DNA from 2 places in the Rothia sp. CCM 9418 genome. Region 2 is predicted to be linked to the other one. Evidence: riboswitches for the same ligand, from Rfam matches in the RefSeq annotation. Region 2 holds a riboswitch; the other holds the start of a gene.
What was found. Region 2 has a riboswitch for thiamine pyrophosphate ahead of ACN083_RS06240 (ECF transporter S component). Riboswitches for the same ligand answer to the same signal wherever they lie in the genome.
Positions count from the first base shown of each region.

Region 1: linked by a shared signal. The riboswitch ahead of thiO (glycine oxidase ThiO) and the one ahead of ACN083_RS06240 (ECF transporter S component) in region 2 are both predicted to bind thiamine pyrophosphate.

Region 1 covers NZ_JBLXXX010000002.1:15,256-23,240, reverse strand. The annotation lists gene ACN083_RS02850 (M3 family metallopeptidase) at 1-399, shown strand, start outside; gene ACN083_RS02845 (HIT family protein) at 540-1,103, shown strand; gene thiE (thiamine phosphate synthase) at 1,110-1,814, opposite strand; TPP riboswitch at 1,859-1,996, shown strand; gene thiO (glycine oxidase ThiO) at 1,990-3,303, shown strand; gene thiS (sulfur carrier protein ThiS) at 3,281-3,523, shown strand; gene ACN083_RS02825 (thiazole synthase) at 3,563-4,375, shown strand; gene ACN083_RS02820 (ThiF family adenylyltransferase) at 4,401-5,588, shown strand; gene ACN083_RS02815 (MurT ligase domain-containing protein) at 5,585-6,874, shown strand; gene ACN083_RS02810 (type 1 glutamine amidotransferase) at 6,874-7,596, shown strand; gene ACN083_RS02805 (YebC/PmpR family DNA-binding transcriptional regulator) at 7,695-7,985, shown strand, end outside.
Region 2 covers NZ_JBLXXX010000004.1:24,541-32,525, reverse strand. The annotation lists gene ACN083_RS06270 (hypothetical protein) at 1-127, shown strand, start outside; gene ACN083_RS06265 (low molecular weight protein-tyrosine-phosphatase) at 279-758, shown strand; gene ACN083_RS06260 (tRNA (adenosine(37)-N6)-threonylcarbamoyltransferase complex ATPase subunit type 1 TsaE) at 781-1,362, shown strand; gene ACN083_RS06255 (aminodeoxychorismate lyase) at 1,391-2,269, shown strand; gene ACN083_RS06250 (energy-coupling factor transporter transmembrane component T family protein) at 2,287-3,090, opposite strand; gene ACN083_RS06245 (ABC transporter ATP-binding protein) at 3,090-4,727, opposite strand; gene ACN083_RS06240 (ECF transporter S component) at 4,730-5,326, opposite strand; TPP riboswitch at 5,378-5,480, opposite strand; gene ACN083_RS06235 (DUF4235 domain-containing protein) at 5,684-5,950, shown strand; gene ACN083_RS06230 (MFS transporter) at 6,203-7,552, shown strand; gene ACN083_RS06225 (hypothetical protein) at 7,661-7,985, opposite strand, start outside.

The DNA of each region.
Region 1 (7,985 bases), on a different contig from region 2:
GCCCTCCTCGATATGGCATGGCACACCCACAGCATTGAAGACGGGCTCATCGACAGTTGTGAAGATGCTAAAGCCTTTGAAGATGAAGTGCTCAAACGTTATGGCTTCGACCAATACCCAGTATCTCCGCGCTACCTTACCGGAATGTTCAAACACATCTTTGGTGGAGGATACGCCGCCGGATACTATGCTTACATCTACTCCGAGATGATGGACGCAGAAACTGTTGATTGGTTTGAAGAATCCGGGGGAGCAACCCGCCACAACGGTGAAACCTTCAAAAACGCTATTCTCGCAACAGGAAATAGCCAAGACCCGGCAGAGTCCTTCCGACAGTTACGAGGACGAGACCCACGAATTGAACCATTATTACGTCGACGTGGACTACTTGAAGAATAGTTAGAACCTATTCTGCTAGGAGTATCACACTCGTATAATCTGTGTGGATGCTACCGGAAAAGACTTATCCGGTAGCATCCACAAGAATCTTTTAGCAACATTCACATAGAGCGTATGAGCCTACAGGTACACTAAAGACCATGGAGTACACCACCGATAGCTTTGAACTGCCACAAGTCCCAGATGCTTTCCAACGGCTTTGGACACCTCACCGTAAGGCATACGTCAGCGGAGGGCAAAAAGACTACCAAGAACAGACGTGCCCCTTTTGTAGTGCTCCCGAACGCTCCGACGAAGAATCTCTGATTGTTCATCGAGGTAAATACGCATACGCCATCTTAAACCTCTACCCATATAACCCAGGGCACCTGCTGATTCTGCCCTACCGGCATATCCCATATTACGATGACGCAACCGTCGAAGAACTAACCGAAATAGGGATTCTCACCCAACAAGCGATGCGTGTGCTACGTCAAGTCAGCAAAACAGACGGATTCAACATTGGGATGAACCAAGGCAAAATTGGGGGAGCCGGAATAGCCGATCACCTACACCAGCATATCCTCCCACGATGGTCCGGCGACACCAATTTCTTACCGATTATCGCCCACACAAAAACCATGTCACAGACACTAGGACAGATACACACTCTCGTAAAACAAGGGTGGGAAGAATACCTTTCAACGACAGCCAAAACTCTTTAGAGAAGGCTAAACAACTTCTAACGCACCCTTCAGCTGTTTTGCTGCGCTACGAACATCAGCAGCTTCGGTTAAAGCACGCACCACAACAATACGTGAGGCACCTGCCTGACAAACCTCTGACACCGTATCCACGTTAACGCCACCAATAGCAAACCACGGTTTCTGACCGGCAAACTGAGCAACCTGCTCAAGATACTCCACGCCTGTTGCTGCACGCCCCGGCTTCGTCGGCGTCGGCCACACCGGCCCACACGCAAAATAATCAATATTCTTATCGGCAGCAGCCTCCTGCCCCTGAGACACCCCATGTGTTGAAGCACCTACAAGAACATCGGCGCCTAACAACCTGCGCGCCTGCACCGCAGAAAGATCGTCTTGACCTCGATGAAAAATATCAGCACCCATAAGAGCAGCAACATCAGCACGGTCATTGACCGCAAAAAGCTTATCGTGACGACGTGCCACCTTTTTGAGAACCTCTAAAGCTGCTAGCTCCTGTTGCACAGAAATCTTCTTATCACGCAGCTGAATAATATCGACACCGCCACTATAGGCTTCATCCAGAAAAGACTCTAAATCTCCACGAGATAAACGCGCATCCGTACACAAGTACAAGCGTGCTTTTTGAAGCTTTTCAAGGCGCTCGCGACGAAGCGTTGAAGAAGAATCCACGAAAGAAGTGGCGAAAGGCTGTTGTTCATAAATGGACATAGTTTTGAGGTCTCCTTGTATCAAAAAGATTGAGGCTTATACTTAGAGTGACCTACGGGAGCGTCAGATATATCGCGCCATATCACAGTAGATATATCTTCACGACGCTGAGAGGGCTAAGAGAGCCGACCGTCTTACTTGATGCGGGTTATGCCGCCGGAAGGAAGTGTTCGTCATGGGTGCGACGTTGTTTAACCCGCACGATGAAGATTCAACTATTCATCAATATATACCCGAACTATCCAAAGAACCACCCTCAACAGTAGATATTGCAGTCATCGGTGCAGGAATTATCGGATTATCGACCGCGTACCGTCTCCAAAAAATAGGGTATAGCGTTGCTATCTTAGACCCACAACCCGCTTCAGAAGCAACACGAGCAGCCGCCGGAATGCTTGCCCCAGCATCTGAAACACAATTTCGCCAAGAACCATTAGTTCAACTGATGAAACGGGCAGCGCAACTATACCCATCATTTGCACAACACATTCAAGAAGAATCCGGTATTCATGTCGGTAGACAAGAAACAAAAACCCTCGTATGCGCCTACGATCATGCTGATAAAAATGCTCTAGAAGACCTCCAACAATATCAACAAGAGCTAGGTTTAGAAACCCAAAAAATATCCATCCGAAAAGCTCGTTCTCAAGAACCAAGCCTCTCATCGCGTCTTGCAGGAGTCGTGGAAATAGCCGGCGACCACCAGATTAACCCGCGCTGGTACTGCCAAGGGCTCATACACCTCTTACACGAACAGCTCTACCCTGTGAGAGCCCAAAAAATTCTTCTCGACGCAGACCAAACACACGCCCGCAGCATCTACTGGGAATACCAAAACCCCACGACAGGGCAACAGCACACCGGAGAACTCCACGCAACATATATCATCGTCGCTAACGGCCTCGGAACCTTAGAACTTCAAGGCATACCAGCGCTCAAAGAACTCCCTTTACGACCCGTCTACGGTGATGTGCTTCGTCTCCGCGTACCTGAAAACCAGCGCCCCTTCATCACCTCAACAATTCGCGGTATCGTCCGTTCCCAACCTGTTTACATAGTTCCCCGTGAAGACAACACCGTCGTTATCGGTGCAACATCACGTGAAGACCATATGCCCGGTATCAACGCTGGCGGAATATACCAACTACTACGTGATGCAAGAGAACTTATCCCCGCCATCACAGAACTCGAACTCTACGAAATAATCTCACGAGCACGCCCCGGAACACCCGACGACCTGCCCCTCATCGGCACAATCGAACACCACGGTAAAGCACTCAAAAACCTCATCCTCTCAAACGGCTACTTCCGTCACGGAATACTGCTTTCAACACGAGCAGCAGAACTCGTAGAACACCTCATCACCGAAACCCTCACCGAAGACGACAGAAAAGACCTCTACGCTTGCCGTCCACAACGCTTCACGCCAACCCAACAAAACCCTAAACCAACAGAGGAAAACCCCAATGAACATCACCCTCACAATTAACGGTGCAGAACACACCTATACGACACCACAAACCATCAAAAAACTCGTCGAAGACACCATCAACACCGCCCTCAACGACCAAGGAAACGCCCAAGACGGAACACCCCTTGGCATCGCCGTAGCACTCAACGACACCGTACTACCACGCAACCAATGGGCACACACCACCGCAAACCACCATGACAGGCTAGAAATCATCACCGCCGTACAAGGCGGATAACACCACCAGCACAAACAACAAACTCGAGATAAAAAGAACATGACACCAACAAACATTCCACCACTGAACATCGACGGAGTAGACCTCAACTCACGACTCATCATGGGCACCGGAGGAATCACCTCACTACAACACCTCGAAGAAGCACTCCTCAGCTCAGGAACAGAACTGACCACCGTCGCCATGCGACGATACAACCCCAGCGGAAAAGAATCTCTCTACTCCATTCTGAAACGCAACAACATCAAAATTCTGCCGAACACCGCAGGCTGCTACACCGCAAAAGACGCACTACTAACCGCAGAACTTGCCCGAGAAGCACTCCAAACACACTGGATTAAGTTAGAAGTCATCGCAGACGAAACAACACTCCTACCCGACACCTACGAACTCATCGAAGCCACCGAAACACTCGCCGAACGAGGCTTTACCGTATTCGCCTACACCAACGACGACCCCATCACCGCACGACACCTACAAAATGCAGGCGCCAGCGCCGTCATGCCCCTCGGCGCACCCATCGGCACAGGACTAGGAATACTCAACCCACACAACATCCAACTCATCACCAGCGAACTAGACGTTCCCGTCATCATCGACGCCGGCATCGGAACAGCCAGCCAAGCAACACAAGCAATGGAACTAGGCTGCGATGCTGTCCTCCTCGCCTCAGCCGTCACCCGAGCCCAAAACCCCGTAGCAATGGCAGAAGCCATGAAATACGCAGTACACGCCGGATACCACGCCTACCATGCTGGACGCATCCCCACCCGAACCCACGCGCAGGCCTCATCACCAACCGAAGGACGAATCCTCACCGGAGCACCCACCCAAGAAGACCTCACCACCTAACCTCAACGAAGAAAGCACCCCAACCATGCCACTGGCACCACTGACCACACCCAAAAAACAACTCAGCACACAAGAACAACTCCGCTACGGGCGACACTTCACCCTGCCCGGTATCGGAGAAGAAGGACAACGACGACTCGCCAACGCAAAAGTCCTCAGCATCGGAGCCGGAGGACTCGGCTCACCCCTACTGCTCTACCTCAGCGCAGCAGGAGTCGGAACCCTCGGCATCATCGACCACGACACCGTCGAATACAGCAACCTCCAACGCCAAATCATCCACAACAACAACACCATCAACACACCCAAAACACACTCCGCACAACAACGCATCCACGAACTCAACCCACACACCAACGTCCACACCTACCACGAAAAACTCAACGCAGACAACGCCGAAAACATCATCAAAAACTACGACCTCATCATCGACGGATCCGACAACTTTGCCACCAAATACCTCACCAACGACATCTGCGAACACCTCAACAAACCACTTATCTGGGGGAGTATCTCCCAATACACCGCACAAATCTCACTCTTCTGGGCACACCCCAAACACCTCAACACCACCCAACACACCCAAGGAACCACCCTCCGAGACCTCTACCCACAAATACCAGCAGCAGACTCCATCCCCACCTGCGCACAATCAGGAGTACTCGGATCCCTCTGCGGAACCATCGGCTCCATCATGGCCACCGAAGCCATCAAACTCATCACCGGAGTACCCGAACCACTCCTAGGAAAACTCTGGATGTACGACAGCCGAACACACACCACCAAAACTCTCAACATCACACCCGACCCACACCGCACACCCACACCACTGACCGAAACACTCCAACAAATACAACAATCAACACCACAACCCCTCAACGTCCCCGAAATCACACTCCACGAAATCAACCAACACCCCGAACACTACACACTCATCGACGTACGCGAACACCACGAACGTAACAACGGACACTACCAAGACCACGCACACATCCCACACCAAGAACTCCTCACCCTCATCAACAACACTCCAAACCCCCTAGAAAACATCAACAACACCCTCACCAAACACCTCAAAAACAAGACCACACCAGTGTTCTACTGCGCCAGCGGAAAACGCTCAGCACTCATCGTCCACACCCTCAAAAAACAACAACCACACATAACAGCCCTATCCCTTACCGGAGGATTCAACCAAACACCTATAAAATAAAAAACATGTCTAGACCCATAACACGACTCATCGGCCAAGGCGTACGCTACGCCACCAAACTCCGCGGAGGCGGATCCGCATTCCCCGGACTCGTCATGGAAAAACTACACCCCAACTTCGTCCCCGAAGAACTCGCAAAACTACCTCACGGCGTAGTCGTCGTCTCTGGAACCAACGGAAAAACCACCACCACAAAAATGGTGGTCCAACTACTCCAAGCCCAAGGGCTCAAAGTCTTCACCAACAAAACAGGATCAAACTTCGTTCGAGGAGTTGCCGCCTCACTCCTCGCAGAAATGAGCCTCACCGGAAAACTCGACGCAGACATCGCCGTCCTCGAACTCGACGAAGCCCACGCCGTACACTTCGTCAAAAAAGTCAAACCACACTACGCACTACTACTCAACGTCCTACGCGACCAACTCGACCGCTTCGGTGAAATCGACACCACCCGAAAAATGCTCACCACCGTAGCAGAAGCAACCACCAACACCGTCGTACTCAACCGAGAAGACCCACGCATCCTCAGCATCGCAGAACACATTAAAACAGGAACACACACCAACTATTTCGGACTCAGCCAAAAACTCCGAACCATGTTCCCCTCCGACGACGAAATGCGCTCGCAACAACGCACCAGCACTAAAGAAAACCTCCCAGAAGCCACCGTCACTCTCAACGACTTCAACGGAACCAACGCAACATTCACCCTCAACGGACACACCGCACAAGGAAAAATCAACCTCTACGGCGTCTACAACATCTACAACGCCGCCGCAGCAATGGCACTCACCCAAGCGGTCATGGGAGAAAACCTCAACGAAGAAAAACTCATCAAAGAACTCCAACACATCACACCCGCTTTTGGACGAGGCGAAACCCTCACCATCAACGGCCAAACACTACAACTACTACTCGTCAAAAACCCCTCAGGATTTAGACTCTCCCTCGCCAGCGCAGACGCACAAGACTACGCAACCATGATTACCATCAACGACCAGTACGCAGACGGCAGAGACGTCTCATGGCTCTGGGACGTAGACTTCCATACTTTACAAAAAACTGGAGTCAATACCGTCTCCGGAACCCGCGCATGGGATATGGCACTACGCCTAGAACACGACGAAATCACCACCGAACACGTCGAAGAAAACCTCACCGAAGCACTAGAACACTTCATCAAAAACTCCCATGGCAAACCCATGCGCATCTTCTGCACCTACACCGCCATGCTTGCCATCCGTAAAGAACTCTCCAAAATCACCAACGTAGAGGACATCTCCTAATGAGCAACAAAACACTCACCATCGTCCAACTCTACCCACAAGATATGAACATCTATGGAGACTGGGGCAACACCCTCGCCCTAGCACGTAGAGCAAAAGCCCACGGATACACCCCCGAAATCATCGACTACAACCCCTCCGACACCTTCCCCGAAAACCCCGACATCATCCTCGGCGGAGGCGGACAAGACTCCGGACAAAGCATCATCCAAGAGGACCTTCACGCCATCGCCCCCAAACTCAAAGAACTCGCAGAAAACGGCACACCCATGCTCGTCATCTGCGGACTCTACCAACTCTTCGGACAAGAATTCCGCACCAACCAAGGAGAAACACTCCAAGGCATCGGCATCTTTGACGCCATCACAATCGGCGGAGAAGAACGACTGATTGGAAATATCGTCGAAGAATCCGAAGAATTCGGAACACTCATCGGATACGAAAACCACTCCGGAATCACCACACTCTCCGACGGCACCCGCCCCCTAGCCACCGTTACCAAAGGCGAAGGAAACAACACCACCGACACCACCGAAGGCGCTCGCAAATACAATGTCATCGGCACCTATCTACACGGCTCACTCTTGCCGAAGAACCCTGCCGTCTCTGACTTCTTAATTGCAGAAGCTGCCAAGAAAAAATATGGGGAATTTATCCCTCAAACAATAGATGACACGACTATTGACCGTGCACGTGAAAGCGCCATGAATCGACCCCGTTAATGCGGTGTCATTGAAACTGTTTACAATAGAACCTAGTATCTAAAGAGAACCTGCGCTGATGAGCCACATCAGCGCACAGCAACAAAAGGAGACAACGTATGTCAGGTCATTCCAAATGGGCAACAACCAAGCACAAAAAAGCAGCTATCGACGCTAAACGTGCAAAAGCATTTGCCAAATTTATCAAAGCTATTGAAGTTGCAGCTCGTATGGGTGGCGCAGACGTATCCGGTAACCCTGCACTAGACCTCGCTGTTTCTAAAGCTAAGAAAAACTCTGTCCCTAACGACAACATTGACCGTGCTATCAAACGTGGTGCTGGTCTTACCGGTGAAACCATCGACTACACCGAAATCATGTATGAAGCCCGCGGACCTCAAGGAACAGCT
Region 2 (7,985 bases):
CTCCGGAAAGAGCTGGGTCAAAGCTATCTGGGTTATCCGCAACAACGACATGGGACACTGGCACGTACTTGACACCGTCGGATATGCAGGTCCCATCAACCGTTCAGCATACGACGGAAAATTCTAAACTCCATCTCGTATAAAAATTCTTAAGCGGTTTCTTTGGTTCTCCTACTAGGAGGAGCAAAGAAACCGCTTTTTCTATCAGTTCTCCTACCCCACCATCTATTCACAAGAAAAGATAGGTAATATCTCCCCCACCATGAAAAGATAGAAACATGAATAAAATCTTGGTTGTCTGTACAGGAAATATTTGCCGGTCCCCTATGGGGGAATACCTCCTCAGAGAAAAAATTACATCACTACAACTCAATGTTGAAGTATCCTCATGCGGAATATCTTCCGAAGAATACGGAAACCCTATCGACCCAAGAGCACAAAAAGTCCTCAACGAACGCGGAATCGACAGTAGCAAACACCGTGCCAAAACCTTCACACGAGAAGACTTTGACATATACCACCTCATTCTTGCCATGGACACCAACCATTACCAACGGTTACAGCAACTCGCACGAAACCCCAAAGACCAAGAAAAAATACACCTCTGGCGTGAATACGACCCGCAACTATGTAACACACCGTTCAAAGAACTCGGCATCTATGACCCTTGGTATGGAACTCAAGAAGACTTCTACTGCACCCAACGCATGATTGAAGATGCCATACCCGGAATTATCCACTACATCCAGTCCCACTAAAAACGAGGAAAATTCAACGCCCATGAGCGTACTGTGCATTGAAGAACAACAGCTACTCGAAAAAATCCACCACAACATCTGCCAACAAGGCGCGCCCAAAATTATCACTATTGATGGACGAAGCGGGGCCGGAAAAACAACGTTCTCCCATAGCCTCTACACCTACCTCAACCAACGCAACATTCCATCCCAAATCTTCACCCTCGAAAATCTCTATCAAGGATGGAACGGACTACAAGCAGGTATCAAGCAATGGCACCGCAACCTCAATAACCTCAGTGATAACCCGCAATCACCCCTCATCTGGTTCGGTTGGGATTGGGAAACACAACAACCAACAGGTCCACACCTCACGACAATTGACCCACGCCAAACGCTCATCGTCGAGGGCGTCGGCGCCACACCGCCTCACAGCTACCAAGCACCATTTAACGTCATCACATGTTGGCTCGATATGTCATCACATCACCGCAAAGAGCGAGCACTCAACCGTGACGGAGAAACATACCGCCCCTATTGGGATACGTGGGCAGAACAAGAAAACCTCCAACTACCTGCACACCCAGCATCACATATTGACTATATTTTCTCGCCACCTGTATAAAACGACATCTCAAGAATAGGATGAAATTATGACAACAGTAGTAATGCTCACCCCTCAGCACCCAGAGGGAGAACTTGTAGACCCCTCACGCCCCCTCATCAGCATCGAAGACGAAGGACTCACCCGCGGAGACGGCGTCTTTGAAACGATGATTGCCGTCAACCGCAGCATCCGAAAATTTGACGCACACTTTGAACGGCTAACAAATTCTGCCCGAAAATTGCAACTCCCTCTACCAGCAAAAGAGCACCTCACTCAAGCGCTTAAGACCGCCCTAGAAAATGCCGAACAGGCTCACACCACGACACTAGGTGAAGAACACACCGTCAAAATTATTATCTCTCGTGGTACCACATCAAACGGCCCACACAGCTGGGTTACCGTCGCACCGACACCTCAGAATACCCTCGATCAAAGAACCCACGGCGTCAAAGCAATCACTCTGCCTCGCGGACATGATCCTGCTCAAGACACCGCATACCCGTGGCTACTTGCCGGCGCAAAAACTCTCTCGTACGCCATCAACATGGCCGTCCTACGATACGTACGAACCCAAGGAGCAGACGAAGCAATCTTCATCACCGATGACCGCCGTATTCTAGAAGGCGCAACCAGCTCTGTCATTGTGGCACAAACTATTAATGGGCAAAAAACCCTCCTCACACCAGAACCAAACCACGGAATCCTCCCCGGCACTACCCAAGGAATGATTTTTGAGCAAGCACGCAAACACGGCTGGGAACTCAAATACCAAGAACTTTACCCTCAGGATTTACTCGAATCTGAAGGTGTCTGGTTAGCCTCTTCCGTACGGCTTATCGCTCCTGTAACACACCTCAACGGAACAGCATTAGCAACGTCCCAACAGACCACTGAAGAATTCTTAGCATTCCTTGCAGAAGGGTAAAACACGCAACCTTAAAACTACTGCCAGATAAAAGTTAAGGTACCGGCTCCTAAAGCACCTAAAACACCTGCCAAAACCGTCAGTACAACACCCACCGTAAACCATACGTCTACGAGACCGTACTGCGGTATACGAGCCCAAGTGCGAGTTGAAGCAGACCCAAAACCGCGGGCCTCCATCGTTATAGATAAGCGTGTACCACGACGAATAGCCTGAACTAACAAGGCGAAGCTCTGACCACAAAACGTTTTAACACGTTGCCACAACGTATCTTCTGATCCAAGACCGCGAGCGCGTCGAGCCTGCCCTAGTGTATTCCATTCGCTCAACAACAACCCGACAAGACGTAAAGCAACCAATGCTCCGAGCACAAAACGAACCGGCAATTTTGTGCTCTGCGCCAAAGAATCAGCAACGTCCGTTGGGTCGGTTGTTAGCATGAGCATCATCCCAGGAAGAACCATTGCCAAGCCACGAATAGTCAGAACAATACCTGTCACAAGAGAACCAGTGCTCATCGACAAAAATCCCATGTCAAAAAGCATCGTCCCTGTCTTCTCCACCAAAAGAGCAGTCGACCAGCCCGATAGTAGAACACCAAATAATACAGGCCAAAGCTGACCCAAAAGACGCACAGGGTTCAACCCCAGGGCCCATAAACCCACTAACTCGATACAAAAGATGATGGTGATGCTCACCCAATCTTTGAGCAGAATAAGGATAATTGTCAGAAGCAAAGTGAGCGCAACTTTAACCCCTGCATTAACGCTTCCAAGAATCCCTTCTTTTTCTGCGGTAGACGCAAAAATATCAAAACTCATCAACGTTCTTCTTCCCCGTGATAGTCTGATTCCGCGATAAGCCTTAGCTGTATTCCTCCTAAAGCACGCACAAAATCATCATCGTGAGTTACTGAAACGACTGCTGTGCCCTGTTCCAAGAGTTCTTGAATCAAAAGCACCAATTCCTTCCATGTATGAGCGTCTTGCCCAAAAGTAGGTTCGTCAAGAATGAGGACCTGAGGTGCTGTTGCCAATGCGGTTGCTACAGAAAGACGGCGTTTCTCACCCCCAGAAAGGGTGAACGGGTTTGCTCCTTCAAGATGACGCAAACGTAAACGTTCAGATAACGCGTCAATACGGTGTTTAAGAGCTTGTTCGTCGACAGGTTCTTGACGAAGCCGCGCAAGTTGTCGTGGCCCAAATTCAAGTTCTTCACGTACCGTAGCAGTTAAAAACTGTTGCTCAGGTTCTTGAAAGACTAGACCAATACGCGAAGCAATATCACGAGAACGCCACTGTGTCATATCAGGTGAAGGCTCCTTATACTGCCGTGACGGTGAAGGAGCAGCGTCTTCTAAAAATGCTGATGTTGCTACAATCTCCCCAGAAACAGGGTAGAGTAACCCAGCTAAGGTCAGAGCAAAAGTAGATTTTCCGGCACCATTACAGCCAAGGACACTTGTATGTTCACCAGCTCGGATAGAAGCATTAATCCCTGAAGAAACAATAGGCGCATCAAAAATATACGGTTCAGAACAATTCTTAAGGGCCTTTCGTCGTTTACGTCGCTCTCGTGCAGAAGGATAATGACGAGTTACTGCCACATTACGAGCACAAATTAGCTCTGCCCCAGCCTGTTGCGTTGAAGGAAGAACCTCTGGCGTGTAGTCAGGAACCCATACCCCCGCAGAAATAAGCTCTTCCCTCGCTTCTGCAAGAACCTCAGTAGGTGAACCGTCATGAGTAACACGTCCGCCTGCACCAAGAACAATAATTCTGTCCATATGCTCAGCCCACACACCAACACGATGTTCAATAACGACAAGGGTTGCTCCCGTATGTTTTTGTGCGCGTATTACGGCATCACGAACATCTTCAACACCAGCAGGATCAAGATTTGCTGTTGGTTCATCTAAGAAAATACCACCAGGATGCATCGCAAGGATGCCAGCCAACCCTAGTCGTTGTTTTTGTCCGCCAGATAGGGCACTCGTCGGATGTGATAAGTCAAACTTCTCTAAGCCAACATCTGCTAAAGCACGTTTAACACGTTCCCATATTTGTTCATGCGGCACACCTAAATTTTCGGGACCGAAAGCAACATCATCTCCTATACGAGATAGCACAATAGATGACTCTGGGTCCTGTTGCATGAGTCCTACTGCACCGTGAGCATCTTCAGCAGGTATACCATCAATGGTGATAGTGCCCTGTTGAGATTGACCATCATCGTCGTGTAATAGCCCGCCCATGGCGTGCAGAAGGGTTGATTTGCCTGCGCCAGAAGAACCCAAAAGAAGCACTTTTTGTCCAGGTTCAATGGTCAGATGTACAGATTCTAGAGTAGGTTTTTCTCGTCCTGCGTAATGCCAGCCAAACTCACGTACACTAATACGAACGCCACGCACCGGCTGAGAGTCAGCAGGCGGTGGCGTTATGGAAGATGTTGTATCCACGGTTAGGCGCGTGCTCGTTTCGACCGTCCAGAAGCCAAGGACGACAAGACACCCGTTTGTGCTAGTGCTTTCATTAAGAACCACGAAAGAACCCCAGCAAGCAATGCCCCAGAAATCGTTCCGCATGCCGTGTAAACCAGCATCTTTGCAAAAGAAAGCTCATTTGCGTAGTAGATGATAATTTCTGAGACACCCATACCGAAACCAGATACTGCGCCGGCAAGAGCTGCGACCATAATATTCCACTGGCGGTAAAGGAATACCGCAAAAATTAGTTCTGCACCAAGACCTTGGATTAAGCCTGAGATAATAACGGACATACCAAAATGTGTGCCAAGGATACCCTCAATAATGGCGCCAAGAAGTTCACAATATAGTGCTGCACCAGGTTTACGGATAACAATTCCGCCCAGCACACCAGCAATCAGCCAGCCACCGCCAATAAGAGGCATATATTCTGGTACCGTTGCAAAAATCGTTTTTGCCAGCGGGTAAATCGCAACAGACCAGAACCAGAAAATGAGTCCGCATGCTACGGACAGGACAGAGGCGATAACGATATCGTTAACTCGCCACGCTAAAGAAGATTTCTTAGCCATCGTAAATTTTCCTTCCCGAATACAGGAAGGGGAACGTTACACTACGTGAACGTTTGAGAGAACTCGACTTCCTAAACGCCGGTACTAACCGGATCAGGTTCGAGGGTCTGCTTTCGCACTCTCAGCACCCTACGGTGCTCCCCTGTCGCTTCTATACGTATATGTTTATACGGCTTTATTGTCAAAGCCTTGTTCAGTATAGTTTGTTCACCACGTTCAATTCCACCCTCCAGAGAAGTTATGACAATATCTGCAGTTTCCACGCTTTCTTAGAGAATTATTCGTGAGTAGTAATACGCTGTTGGGCTTCTCCTGTTATAGGATTGCTAAGGATACTCATCAACGATGGAGAAAAACATGAACCCCATTAATCTTGTAGGAACCGCGGCTTCTCTTGCTGGCATCACCGTGGCAAACAAAGCGCTCTCTGCAACATGGAAAAAAGTAACCGGAAATGAACCACCCGCAAGCAACCCCGACGATGATGAGCGTTGGCGAGATATCATTCTATGGTCACTGTTAACAGGTCTTGTTGGTACCGTCATCAAAGTCAGCATTACTCGCAAAACAAACGAGGTCAAAGCAAAACGCAAAAATGACCCCATTGGACAAAACGAAGTCTAAGAACAACATCTCTTAGAAAACCTCATCCTCGTGTAGACGGCAACAGTCATTTTGTTGCCGTCTACACTTCTTTAAACCCCATGAACTTACCGCTCATCAGCATTAACAAATCCTTTGAAGATAAGCCCACTGTAAGTGAACCTTAGACGGTGCGCATAGTTCTGGTAAAAAGTACACAAATTTCTTCACTTTATCTTTGTTTCTGCGGGTATTTCACACCATTACCCACGCTCAATAGATACTCTTATCCTTATGAGCAAACACGCCAAAGAGCAGAACGAATCTGTGCCATTAGGGACCCGAGGCACCATCACAGCCTGGGCATTATGGGACGCCGGTGGCGCCTCCTTCAACGCGGTCATGACAACATTCGTCTTCACCGTCTATCTCACCAGCAAAGCATTCGGCGATCCCAAAGACGCCTCCGAAATGCTCTCCACCGGCCTCGCCATTGCAGGACTGCTCATCGCATTACTTGCCCCCGTCACAGGACAACGCGCAGACGCATCAGGTCAACGCACCCTATGGTTAGCAGTCAACACATTCCTCACAGCCGTGCTCATGGCACTTTGCTTCTTCACATTCCCCGAACCACAATGGCTTCTCTACGGTGTAACGCTCATCTGCGCAGCAAACGTCATGAACGAGTTCGCCATCGTCAACTACAACGCGCTACTGCCAGAACTATCAACGCCCTCAACGGTTGGAAAAATTAGTGGTATCGGATGGTCTGCAGGCTACTTCGGCGGCATTATCGCCCTAGGAATCGTCCTCTTCGCATTTGTTGGGCTTGGCTCAGACACCGGTTTCTTAGGTATCTCACCCGATAACTCTTTGAATATTCGTGCAGTCGCCATCTTCTCAGCAGTATGGTCCATCATACTTAGCACACCACTAGTTATTGCGCTCTACCGTCACGACCGTCGTCACCCCAAAAAACCAGTAGCACCCAAAGTTGGGCTCATAGACTCTTATAAAAAACTCTGGGCTACATTAAAAAGCCTCTACAAAAACTCACCCAAAACTCTCGCGTTCCTCTTTGCCTCCGCAATCTTCCGTGATGGCTTTACCGGCATCTTCACCTTCGGTGGCATCGTGGCCGCAGGCACATTCGGTTTTAGCACCACAGAAATTATCATCTTCGCTATCGCAGGTAACGTTGTTGCCGGTATCGGTGCACTTCTCGGCGGTAAATTTGATGACCTCATCGGACCCAAACGAGTTATCGTCTCTAGCCTTGTCTGCTTGCTCATCTCTGCAACCCCGCTCCTATTTATCCAAAGCCCTATTGTCTTCTGGATTTGTGGATTAGGGCTCTGCGCTTTCGTCGGGCCAGCACAATCCGCGTCACGCACCTACCTCTCCCGTATCACCCCACCCGGGCATGAAGGAGAAATCTTCGGACTATACTCCACCACAGGACGTGCAGCAGCACCCCTAGCACCGCTACTATTTGGACTATTCGTCTGGGCATTCGGTGCACAAATCTGGGGTATTCTTGGCATCATGGTGGTTCTCGTAGCAGGTCTGTTACTCACCCTGCCACTACCACGAGTACACCGCAAAGAACACCAAGAAACCCTCGAAAAAGGGCAACTATAATACGCCACTTACCGCTTATCAAAGAATAGGGTGGGTGCTTACATCGTTGTGTAAGCACCCACCCTAGCTTTTTGTGTTGCACCATACGATACAACAGCCACTAAAACATCACGGCTTCTGATAAGAAATCATCTGAGAATCCACAAGATTCTGCAATACAGCAGGGAACTGGTCATTAGGAATAGGCCCATACTGTTGTTCAATCCTCTGACGAAAAACATCCATAGGCAACGGCTCATCCAGCAACAGCCAACTATCAGCAGCGAACTCCGACACCTCAGACAACCGCCCACCACCATAAATTAACGAAGCATCGTCCAAAAGCACAGCAGACGTACCCGAGACACGAGACACAAGGCCCGCCGGTACTTCCTGCTCAACAGAATGAACAATCTGCCACGATGCAGAAGACTCCTCCGCCGGTGAAGACAAT